One region of the Pseudoduganella sp. R-31 genome, then DNA from elsewhere that is predicted to be linked to it. Evidence: predicted binding sites of a transcription regulator. Region 1 holds the regulator's gene; the other holds the start of a gene.
The links. The regulator FNR, encoded in region 1, switches genes on or off when oxygen is low (the NO sensors DNR and NnrR bind a similar motif). The targets are predictions, from matches to a motif close to TTGATNNNNATCAA.

Region 2: ACN9MY_RS21225 (hemerythrin domain-containing protein) is a predicted target of FNR. The motif match lies at 3,258-3,271, and genes of this name have one in related genera.

Annotation. Positions count from the first base shown of each region.
Region 1 covers NZ_CP183986.1:3,619,918-3,625,377, forward strand. The annotation lists gene ACN9MY_RS16525 (response regulator) at 1-739, shown strand, start outside; gene ACN9MY_RS16530 (response regulator) at 732-1,367, shown strand; gene fnr (fumarate/nitrate reduction transcriptional regulator Fnr) at 1,469-2,242, shown strand; gene ACN9MY_RS16540 (carboxymuconolactone decarboxylase family protein) at 2,303-2,674, opposite strand; gene ACN9MY_RS16545 (MerR family transcriptional regulator) at 2,628-3,077, opposite strand; gene ACN9MY_RS16550 (bacteriohemerythrin) at 3,123-3,509, opposite strand; gene ACN9MY_RS16555 (LysR substrate-binding domain-containing protein) at 3,575-4,474, opposite strand; gene ACN9MY_RS16560 (aldo/keto reductase family oxidoreductase) at 4,571-5,431, shown strand; gene ACN9MY_RS16565 (DUF1854 domain-containing protein) at 5,440-5,460, opposite strand, start outside.
Region 2 covers NZ_CP183986.1:4,715,531-4,720,990, reverse strand. The annotation lists gene ACN9MY_RS21235 (DUF2804 domain-containing protein) at 1-856, shown strand, start outside; gene ACN9MY_RS21230 (bifunctional acetate--CoA ligase family protein/GNAT family N-acetyltransferase) at 869-3,232, shown strand; gene ACN9MY_RS21225 (hemerythrin domain-containing protein) at 3,338-4,009, shown strand; gene ACN9MY_RS21220 (DUF349 domain-containing protein) at 4,090-5,460, shown strand, end outside.

The sequences.
Region 1 (5,460 bases):
GGGCGCCATCGACCGCCTGCTGCGCGAGCAGCGCCTGATCGACGAGAAACAACTGGCTGAACAGGTGCTGCGGCAGTCGCAGAAAGAGCTGCGTGAACTGGCCGCGTACCAGGAAAAACTGAAGGAACACGAACGCACCCGCATCGCCCAGGAAATCCATGATGAACTGGGCGGCCTGCTGACCGGCATCAAGGCCTATATCTCGGTCGCCATCGAGCGCGGCGGCGAGCAATCGGACCCACTGTTGAAGGATGCGGCCAAGCTGGCGCAAGATGCGATAGAGACCGTGCGCCGCGTGATTACCGACCTGCGTCCAAGCGTGTTGGACCAGCTGGGCATCTGGCCTGCGCTGGAATGGTATGCGGAACAGGTGGCGCAGCGCAGCGGCTTGCAATGCACCTGCAATATCACGCCGGAGGCGCAGGCGCTGGAGCTCGATGCGGAGCGCAGCACCATGTTGTTCCGCGTCGCGCAGGAAGCGCTGACCAACGTGGTGCGCCATGCCGAAGCGAGCGAGGCGCGCGTCATCGTGGATATTGACGGCGAAAACGTGGTGCTGCGGGTGGAAGACAATGGCAAGGGTATCGAAAGTGCCGGCTTGTCCGACCGGGAATCGTGGGGCTTGTTCGGCATGCACGAGCGCACGCGCCGCTTTGCCGGCGAACTGAATATCAGCGGCAAGGCCGGGCAGGGCACTACCCTGCAGCTGCGGCTGCCTTTGGAGGACAAGAATGGGTGACAAGATCACCGTTTTGCTGGTCGACGACCATGCGATTGCACGCAATGGCGTGCGCCTCATGCTGGGCACGGCGCCCGACATCAGCGTGGAGGGCGAGGCCGGCAACGCCGTCGAAGCGATGCAGCGCGTGGCCGAGCGCAGTTTCGACGTGGCGCTGGTGGACATCAAGATGCCGGGCAAGAATGGCCTGGACCTGTTGAAGACCCTGCGCAGCGAATGCCCGCGCATGGCGGTGCTGGTGCTGAGCACCTATTCCGAGGAAATTTACGCGGTGCGCGCGCTGAAATCGGGCGCCTCCGGCTACCTGACCAAGGATGCGCCGACGGCGACCCTGATCGAGGCCGTGCGCAAGGCTGCCTCGGGCGGCAAGCACGTGAGCCCGGCGTTGCTTGAAAAACTGGCAACCCTGGTCGGCGGCGGCCCGAGCGGCGACCACGAAGAGCTCTCCAACCGCGAACTGGAAGTTTTCAAACTGATTGCCCAGGGCGAGTCCCTGGTGCGCATAGGGGAAAAACTACATCTCAGTCCTAACACTGTGACAACCTATCGCAGCCGCATCCTCGAGAAAATGGGCATGTCCACGAATGCTGAGCTGACCCGCTATGCCCTCGAGCACGGGCTGATCTGAGCGGCTGTAGGGGAACCACTACAGCAACTACACAGGATGCTTGATACCGGGAAATGACGCCGGGCGCGATACTGCTTCCATCGAAAACAAGGAGCAGCAAAATGAGCCCGGTCATCCCAATCACCCCTGCAAACGCCACCAAATCCTGCGCACCAGTCGCAGCCAAATGCTCGCTGTGCAGCTTCAACCGCCTTTGCTTGCCACAGGGCCTGGCCGACGAAGATGTTGCTCGCCTTGACCAGATCATTTCCCGCCGCCGCCGCGTGAACCGCGACGAGCCGCTGTACAAGACCGGCGACAGCTTCCACAGCCTGTATGCCGTGCGCTTCGGCCACTTCAAGACCGTGCAGGTGAACCAGCGCGGCGAACAGACGATTGGCGGTTTCCACATGGCCGGCGACCTGCTGGGCATGGAAGCCATCGGCAATGGCCAGCATTCCTGCAATGCCGTGGCGCTGGAGGACAGTGAAGTCTGCGAGATCCCCTTCAACCGCCTGCAAGAGCTGGTGATGCAGATTCCCGGCTTGCTGCAGCAGTTCCACCGCACCATGAGCCGCGAAATCCAGCGCGAGCAGTCGGTGATGCTGTTCCTGAGCCATATGCGCGCCGAACAGCGGCTGGCCATGTTCCTGCTGAACCTCGCTGGCCGTTACGCCCAGCGCGGCTACTCTTCGACCAGCTTCCAGTTGCGCATGTCGCGTGAAGATATCGGCGGCTACCTGGGCCTGACCGTGGAAAGCGTCAGCCGCCAGCTGGCCCGCCTGCGCCAGGATGGCTCGATCGTCCTGAGCAACCGCGATCTGCGCATTACCGACCGCGCCAGGCTCGAGGCCATGTCGTCCGGCGGCATGGCGCAGGAACTCGCTGTCGCCTGACCGGCTTACCAGTTTTCTCACCTGTAGGGGGTGTATGGGGCAGCTCTTGCTGCCCCTTTTTTATTGCGCGAACACTTCTTTGGCGGCCATCAGGCCGTTGAGCGCAGCCGGAAAGCCGGCGTAGACGGCCATCTGCATGATGGTCTCCACGATCTCTTCGCGGCTGACGCCGACGTTGAGGGCGGCGTGGATGTGCACCTTGAGCTGGGGCGCAGCGTTGCCCATGGCGGTCAGCGCGGCCACCACAGCGATCTCGCGTGATTTCAGGTCAAGCCCCGGGCGCGAATAGATGTCGCCAAAGGGGAATTCGATCAGGTAGCGGGCGAAATCGGGCGCAATATCTTCCAGGCTTTGCACGACGCGGTCGCCGGCCTGGCCGTCGACTTCACGCAGTTTTGCGAGCCCGCGCTCGTAGCGGCTTTCGGTGTTCATTGGCATGTGCTCCATCGGTGGTTGGATTCGACGCCAGGGACTGCTCCAGGGAGCGGTAATACTCGATCTTGGCCTGCAATGATGCTGCAGATTGTTGCATCGCCTCGATTTCGGCGAGCACGTTCTGCATATGCTCTTCCAGCATCCGGCGCCGTTCCGGCACCGTCGAGTCCCCAGCGCCGCGAAGTTTTGCGAATGACTGCATTTTGCCGATTGGCATATGGGTCGTTCGCAGACGCAGCAGGAATTCGATCCAGGCAAGGTCCGAGGCCGCATAGCGCCGCCGGCCGCCCGCTGCACGATTGACCGGGGCAATCAGCCCGATGCGCTCGTAATAGCGGAGGGTGTAGGCTGTGAGGCCGGTACGTTTGGCGACTTCGTCAATGCTCAGGTGCGATTCCATGGGGTGATCGTAAAAGTTAGAGTGCACTCTAAGTCAAGCACTTTATTACTCTAACCGGGAAGCCGCAACTGCGAGCGCAAGGTCCATCGTGTTGATGTGGGCTTCGAGCCAGTCCGGCAGCGTGCGGATGATGTCGCGTGCCGTGGCTTCCTCGTCGTCCTTCAGCAGGCGCAGGGTGCGGGCGACCTTTTCCAGCAAGTAGCCATGGGCTGCGCGGTGGGCCTGGGCAGCCGGGTAGGCGATGCGCTCCATCAGGCTGTTTTCTTCGCGCAGGTGTTCCATGAATTCAGCTGCCAGGTCGCGGCAGGCTGCGTCAAAGGCGGGACGGGGCAGGCTTTCCATGGCGTCGAGCATGTCGAAGACGATGCGGTGCGACTGGTCGAGAACGGGAATGCCCAGTGCGAGGTCCGGCCCGAAGACGATGGAATCCATGGGGTTCTCCAGTAGTGTCGAACCGCAATTGTGCCGCTGGAAAAAATTCGGGCACATGATCCATGTCAATTTTCACTTTTGACAAAGTCTATGAAGGCGCGCAAGGGCGGCGGAACCAGCCGGCGCCCTGGGTAGTAGAGGAAAGGGCCCGTAAAGGATTGCCACCAGGGTTCCAGCACCGCTTCCAGGGCGCCATTGTCCAGGTGCGGGCGCAGCCAGTCTTCGAACAGATAGATGACCCCGCTTCCTGCCTTGGCCGCGTCGACGATCAGTTCAACGGCACCGGATGGCTCCACCAGCAAGGGGCCGTTGACATCGACTTTCACGGTTTCCCCATCGCGCCTGAATTCCCATGGCGGTACGGCGCGCCCGGCAAAGCGCATGCGCAAGCAATCGTGCTGGAGCAGTTGTTGCGGATGGTCGGGCCGCCCGCGTTTGTCGAGGTAGACAGGCGCGGCAGCGGCGGCAAAGCGCTGGACCCGTGGGCCGATGGGTACCGCGATCATGTCCTGCTCAAGGCGCTCGTCATAGCGAATGCCTGCGTCGCAGCCCGCGGCAAGCACGTCGACGAGGCCCTCTTCTGCGGCAATTTCCAGTTGTATGTCGGGATAGGCGGCCAGGAACGCCGGTACGATGGCCGGCAATACCAGTCGTGCTGCACTGATGGGGACGTTCAGCCTCAATCTGCCGGCTGGCCGGTCGCGCAAGCCGTTCACTTCGGCGAGGGCGGCATCGACTTCTGACAGGGCGGGCTGGAGGCGCGCCAGCAGGCGCTTGCCCGCTTCAGTGGAGGTGACGCTGCGCGTGGTGCGGTTCAGCAGCCGCACTCCCAACTGGGCTTCCAGGCGGCGCACCGCTTCGCTGAGACCGGATGCGCTGACGCCCATCGCACGCGCGCCATCGCGAAAGCCTTGGGCGCGTGCAACGGCAATGAAAGCATTCAGGTCGGCAAGATCGACGCGCATTGTGCAAATTTTCGTACGGGCTGTTTTGATTATACCGGCTTATCGAACGGTCGATTCGCTTCTAGACTGGGAACCTCATTGAAAAGGAGCTCTACCATGTCCCAGCAACCATCCACTTACTGCCTCGGAGACCTGATCGTCAATCGCATGGGTTACGGCGCCATGCGCCTTTCAGGGCCGCATGTTTTCGGGCCGCCGGCCGATACAGCAGGCGCATTGAAGGTCTTGCGCACGGCGGTTGAATCCGGTGTCGATCACATCGACACCAGCGATTTCTACGGCCCGCACGTAACCAACCAATTGATCCGCGAAGCCTTGCGCCCCTACCGCGATGGCCTGGTGATTGCCACGAAAATTGGCGCCCGGCGCGGCGCCGATTCTTCCTGGCTGCCGGCTTGTTCGCCTGCTGAACTGGAACAGGCCGTGCATGACAACTTGCGCAACCTGGGGCTCGACAAACTGGATGTCGTCAATTTGCGCCTGATGATCGATCCGATGCAGCCGGCTGAGGGCTCGATCGAAGAGCCGCTTGCCGCGCTGGCCGAGCTGCAGCGCAAAGGCCTGGTACGCCACATCGGCTTGAGCAACGTGACCCATGCCCAGGTAGCCGAGGGCCGGCGGATGTGCGAGATCGTGTGCGTGCAAAACCAGTACAACCTGGCCCACCGCAATGACGACGCCTTGATTGATGAACTGGCACGCGATGGTATCGCCTACGTGCCGTTCTTCCCCTTGGGCGGGTTCTCGCCGCTGCAGTCGTCTACCTTGTCGCGTGTCGCCGCCCGCTTGGGCGCGTCCCCGAACCAGGTGGCCCTGGCTTGGCTGCTGTACCGGTCGCCGAATGTGCTGTTGATTCCGGGGACCACCTCGATTGCCCACCTCAAGGAGAACCTTGCCGCGCAGGCGCTCGATTTGCCCGGCGAGGTCCTGGCGGAACTGGATGGCATGGCGCGCTAGCGGCGCGCTTAGAGGAATCGATCGAGGAT
Region 2 (5,460 bases), 1.1 Mb from region 1:
CTTCCATCACAAGAAATGGCATTACGTCTCGCTGGTTTCGGAGCAGGTGATGGCGGCAGTTGCCATCGTCGACCTGGGCTGGACCAGCACCTGCTTCGCCTACGCCTTCGATCGCAACGACAACGATATGATGGCCAACTTCTCGCAAGACGGCCTGCCGGGCCGGATGTCGGTCGGCGTCGGCGAGCACGCCGGCGCGGCAAGCTGGTTCCGCACGCGCAGCGCCCAGGTCAGCATCGAACCGCTGGAAGGCGAACGCTTCCAGTTGGCCTTGCGCTGCCCCTACATGGAGATCGACGCAGAATTCGGGCCGCCGATCGCGCCGCTGCTGCTGGCGACAGGGCCGGTGGCGGGCGGGGCGCTGCACGGCACGCAGAAGTCGCCCGGCATGCCTTTGAACGGTGAAATACGCACCTTCCGCGACGAATACAAGCTCGATGGAGGCGTGGCCAGCTTCGATTATTCGAACGGCCTGCTGGCACGTGAAACTTCGTGGCGCTGGGCCTCCGGGCACAACCTGGAAATGGGCTTCAACCTGCAATCGGGCTATTTCGGCGGCCACGAAAATGCGCTCTGGATCGATGGCGAAGTGGTGCCGCTGGCTCCTGCGCATTTCATCTTCGACCCGCACGACCCCATGCAGCGCTGGCACATCTTCACCGAAGACGACCAGCTGGAGCTGTTCTTTACCCCCGACGGCGCGCGCCGCCAGGACCGCAACCTGCTGGTAGCGGCCAGCCGCTACATCCAGCCGGTGGGCCACTTCAGCGGCTGGGTACGCAGCGAGCCGGAAGGGCCGAAACGCATCGTCACGCAACTGGCAGGCGTGACCGAGGACCACTATTCACGCTGGTAAGGGAAAGCCGCCATGAGCATCAGGAATATGGACAGCCTGTTCGACCCCGGTTCGGTGGCCATTTTCGGCGCCTCGCTGCGGCCCGACCGCATGGGTACCCAGGTGATGAACAACATGGCGGAAAGCGGCTTTGCCGGCGCGATCTGGCCCGTCAATCCGAAATACGAGCAGCTGCGCGGCATTCCATGCTACCCGCGCCTGTCGGCCCTGCCGCGCGCGCCGGACCTGGCCATCATCTGCACGCCGCCCGAAACTGTGCCGGCCCTGATCGCCGACCTGGGCGCCCGCGGCACGCGCGGCGCCATCATCCTGACGCCGGTCAGCGCTACCATCGGCCAGCAGATCATGCGGGCGGCGCGCCCATACCTGCTGCGCATCCTCGGCCCTGGCGGCATCGGCCTGCTCGCGCCGCTGGCAGGCCTGAACGCCAGTGCCGCCCACGCCGGCGCCAAGCCGGGCAAGACCGCCTTCATTTCCCAGTCGGCGACCGTGATGACGGCGGTGCTGGACTGGGCACAGCTGCACGGCATCGGCTTCTCGCGCGTGGTATCGGTGGTGGAGGGCGGCGATATCGACCTGGGCGACATGCTGGACTACCTGGCGGCGGACGATGACACGAGCGCCATCATCATGCACATCGAATCGGTGAGCTGCGCCCGCAAATTCATTTCCGCCGCCAGGCTGGCGGCGCGCGGCAAGCCGGTCGTGGTGCTGAAGGCCGGCCGTAGCGGCGACGACAAGGTGTACGACGCCGTGATCCGCCGCGCCGGCATGCTGCGCGTGTATTCCTCGGCCGACCTGTTCGACGCGGTCGAAACGGTGGCGCGCGCAAGGCCCACGCGCGGCACGCGCCTGGCCATCATGAGCAACGGCAGCGGCACCGGCAAGCTTGCCGCCGACGCGCTGCAATACGTGCACGGCAAGCTGGCGCAATTCTCGCCCGATACCGGCAAGCGCCTGCGCAACGAGCTGCCGCCCGGGCTGCTGCTGGCCAACCCGATCGACATCGGCGGCGAAGCCAGTGCCGAACGCCATGCCGCCGTAGCCAGCGCCTTGCTGGCCGACCCGGGCGCCGATGCATTGCTGGTGGTGCACGCGCCATCGTCGGCCGCAGCCAGCACCGGCGTGGCGCAGGCCTTGGCGCCCTTGCTGCGCCAGAGCGGCCGCAGCGTGCTCTCCTGCTGGCTGGGCGGCGCCTCGGTGGCCGGCGCGCGGCAGGTCTTCGCCGATGCCGGCCTGCCGACCTACGACACGCCCGAAAAAGCCGTGCGCGCCTACAGCCAGGTGGTGCAGTATTCGCGCAACCAGGCCTTGCTGATCGAGGTTCCGGCCCAGGTGCCCGCGCATTCGGTGCCGGAGCGGCAGGCGGCGCGCAACCTGGTGGAAGCGGCGCGCGCCGCCGGCCAGGCCGAGCTGGCGCGCGCCGACCTGGCCGCCGTTCTGGCGGCCTACGGCCTGCCGCTGGCAAGCGAGCCGGCCGGCGGCAATGTGCAGCAGCTGCGCATCGCCATGCAGGTCGACCCTGTCTTCGGGCCCGCCATCAGCGTTGGCCTGGGCGGCAGCGCCGGGCGCGTGGTGGACGACCGCGCCGTCGGCCTGCCGCCCTTGAATACCGTGCTGGCGCGCGACATGCTGCGGCGTACGGGCGTCGGCCGCGCCCTGGTCGACGAACGCGAAATCCTGTGCAGCGCGCTGGTGCATGTGGCCGAACTGGTGGCCGACATCGGCGAAATCGCCGCGCTGGAAATCGACCCAGTCACCGTGGTGGACGGCGTGCTGCAGGTGCATGCCGCACGGGCCGCGCTGGGCCCGCGCCGCGCCGAAAGCAGCATGGCGATCCGCCCCTATCCGCAAGAGCTGGAGCAGGAAATCCAGTGGCAGGGCGCCGCCCTGTTGCTGCGCCCGATCCGGCCGGAAGATGCCCCGGCCCACGTGCGCTTTTTCAGCCAGCTCGACCCCGACGATGTGCGCCTGCGCTTTTTCTCGGCGATGAAGGAATTGCCGCCGACCCAGCTTGCGCGCCTGACCCAGATCGACTACGACCGCGCCATGGCCTTCATTGCCACCCGCACCGGCGCCGATGGCCAGCCGGAGACGCTGGGCGTGGTGCGCGCGGTAGCCGACCCGGACAACCAGAAAGCGGAGTTCGCGATCATCGTGCGTTCCGATCTGAAAGGCAAAGGATTGGGAAATATCCTGTTCCAGAAATTGTTTGACTATTTCCGCAGCCGCGGAACGCGCGAAATCACGGGCGAAGCCCTGTCGGAGAATATCGGAATGCAACAACTGATGCGAAGATTTGGCGGAACAGTGACGGCGTCGCGAGAAGCTGGTATGGTTGATCTTCGCCTTGCGCTGGATTTGAAAACCTCCTAAATTGTGGAGGGCGAATGGCGTTACCTTGATGTACGTCAAAGTGAACCTGTCGGGCTAATTTACACTTGTACTTCCGTTTCCGCGTAGCGATATTTGGGAGCAAGAATGTTAACGGCCACATATACATTAGTTGCGCTTTCCGTTGAACAGGCTAACGTGCGCCTTAGCCTGCTGTCGTTTCAAAAATACGTGCAATCGACGCTGTTGCGGCAACAGCGCCTGACGCTCTCCCAGCTTGAATATGCTTGCGAAACCCTGGAGCGCCTGTACCAGGCCTGCCATTGGCGCAAGATCGAGCTGTACCTGATTCCGGCCCTGCAAAATGCGACGGAACAGGCCAACCAGCTGCTCGACGAGCTGAGCCGGCTGAACCAGTCTGCCTTGTCGGTGATCCGGCGGTTGCAGGCTGAACTCGACTCGGCGGTGGAGTACAGCGAACAGCAAGTGACGGAGATCTGCGAATCGATCGAGACTTTCTGCACGGTGCTGTTGCAGCGCCTGGAGAAAGAGGAAAAGGAACTGTTTGCGATTGCCCGCGCCACCATTGGCGGCGAAGCCTGGTTCGATATCGCGAACAAATTCCTGGCCCATGATGCTCAAGTGGTGGAAGCGCGCCGCGTGCCGGCCTCCGCCGAAAAAGACAGGAAAGCCTTGTTGGAAGCCAAGCAGGTGCGTGCCTCCCTGCGCAGCGAAGACGAGCTCGTGGTTCCTGTGCCGAAGCTGCGCTACCACCGGCGCACGCGTTTGGCCCATCGCGCCGCTGCGGACACGGCCTGAACACGCCATGCCTGCATTCGCCGCCCCTGCCGGGCGGCGCTGCGCTATGATGGTGGTTTTGATCCATTCATAGCACAACTATGTTTGAGTTCCTTTTCAAGCAGCAGGCCAGCCAGGCCAGCGTTGCCGGCCAGCCGAGCCCGGGCGGGTCGCAGGCGCCGCTCGGCACTCCCGCAGAACGCCGCGCGGCGCAAGCCGAGCTGGCCCGCAACCTTGCGGGCGACGAGGCTGCTGCGGTCGAGCTCATCCTGAACAGTGAATTTGCCGACGTGCGGCTGGCGGCAGCCGAACACGTCGTCTCGCAGGCGGCGCTGGAGAAAGTGCAGCAGGCGGTGCGCAACTCGGACCGCCGGGTGGCCAAGCTGGTGCAAGGACGCCTGGACGCCATCCGCCATGTGCAGGCCGAACAGAAGCAGGCGCAGGCCTGTATTGCTCTGGCGCAGCGCTTGTTGGCTGATGAAAAGTTGACGCCCAATCTGGTGGCTGACCTGGACCGTCAATGGAAGGTGGTCGATGCCGCGCCGTCCGCTGCGGCTGAATTTACCCATATCCGCGATGCGCTGGGCGAACGCCTCGAAGCACAGGTCTCCCTGCAGCGCGCGATGATTGATGCGCTGGCAGCCTTGCGCAAGCATCCCGATCCCGTCGAACTGGAGCGCCTGGCCAGCGAACATGCGGCACACCTGGCCTCGCCCGAGCGCGGATCTCTGCCGCGCCACCTGCTGAACGATTTCGATGCTGCCCTGGCTGCGGAACGCGCCGCGCAGCAGCCGGCCGCACCGCCCGCCGCCGCGCCAGCGGCAGCAGTGGCCGCCGAGGCCGCCGAGGCCGAACGCGTCCCCGCCAAGGGCGCCGCAGCAAGCGCAGTGGACGATGCCGCTCCGGCGCCTGGCGCCAGCGCGCCGCCGGCGCCGCCGCATGGCGACGCCGTCACGCACGCCGACGGCCACGATGCGCTGGCCGCCCGCCCGCCGCGCCCACCAAAGGAAAAACACAAGCCATCGCCCGCCGAGCAGGAAGCCAACCGCCAGTTCATGGACCTGGTCGAAGCGATGGAAACCGCACTGGCGCAAGGCCAGCTCCACATTGCCGCAGAGCACGATAAAACCCTGAAGGAAAGCAAGACCGGCCGCCTGTCGGCAGCCCAGGCCGAGCGCCTGGCCCATGTGCGGGCCGACTTCAAGCGCCTGGGCGACTGGGCGCGCTGGGGCGGCAATGTCTCGCGTGAAGAGCTGGTGCACGCCGTCGAAAGCCTGCCCGCCGAGGGCCTGGGGATGAGCGAGCTGGCCAAGAAGGTCGGCAGCATGCGCGAACGCTGGAAGGCGCTGGACGGCGTCTCCGGGGCCGCGCCCAAGTCCTTGTGGGAGAAATTCGACGCCGCCTGCACCGCCGCATACGCTCCAGCCGCCGCCCACTTCAAGCACCTGGCCGACGAGCGCCACGCCAATGCA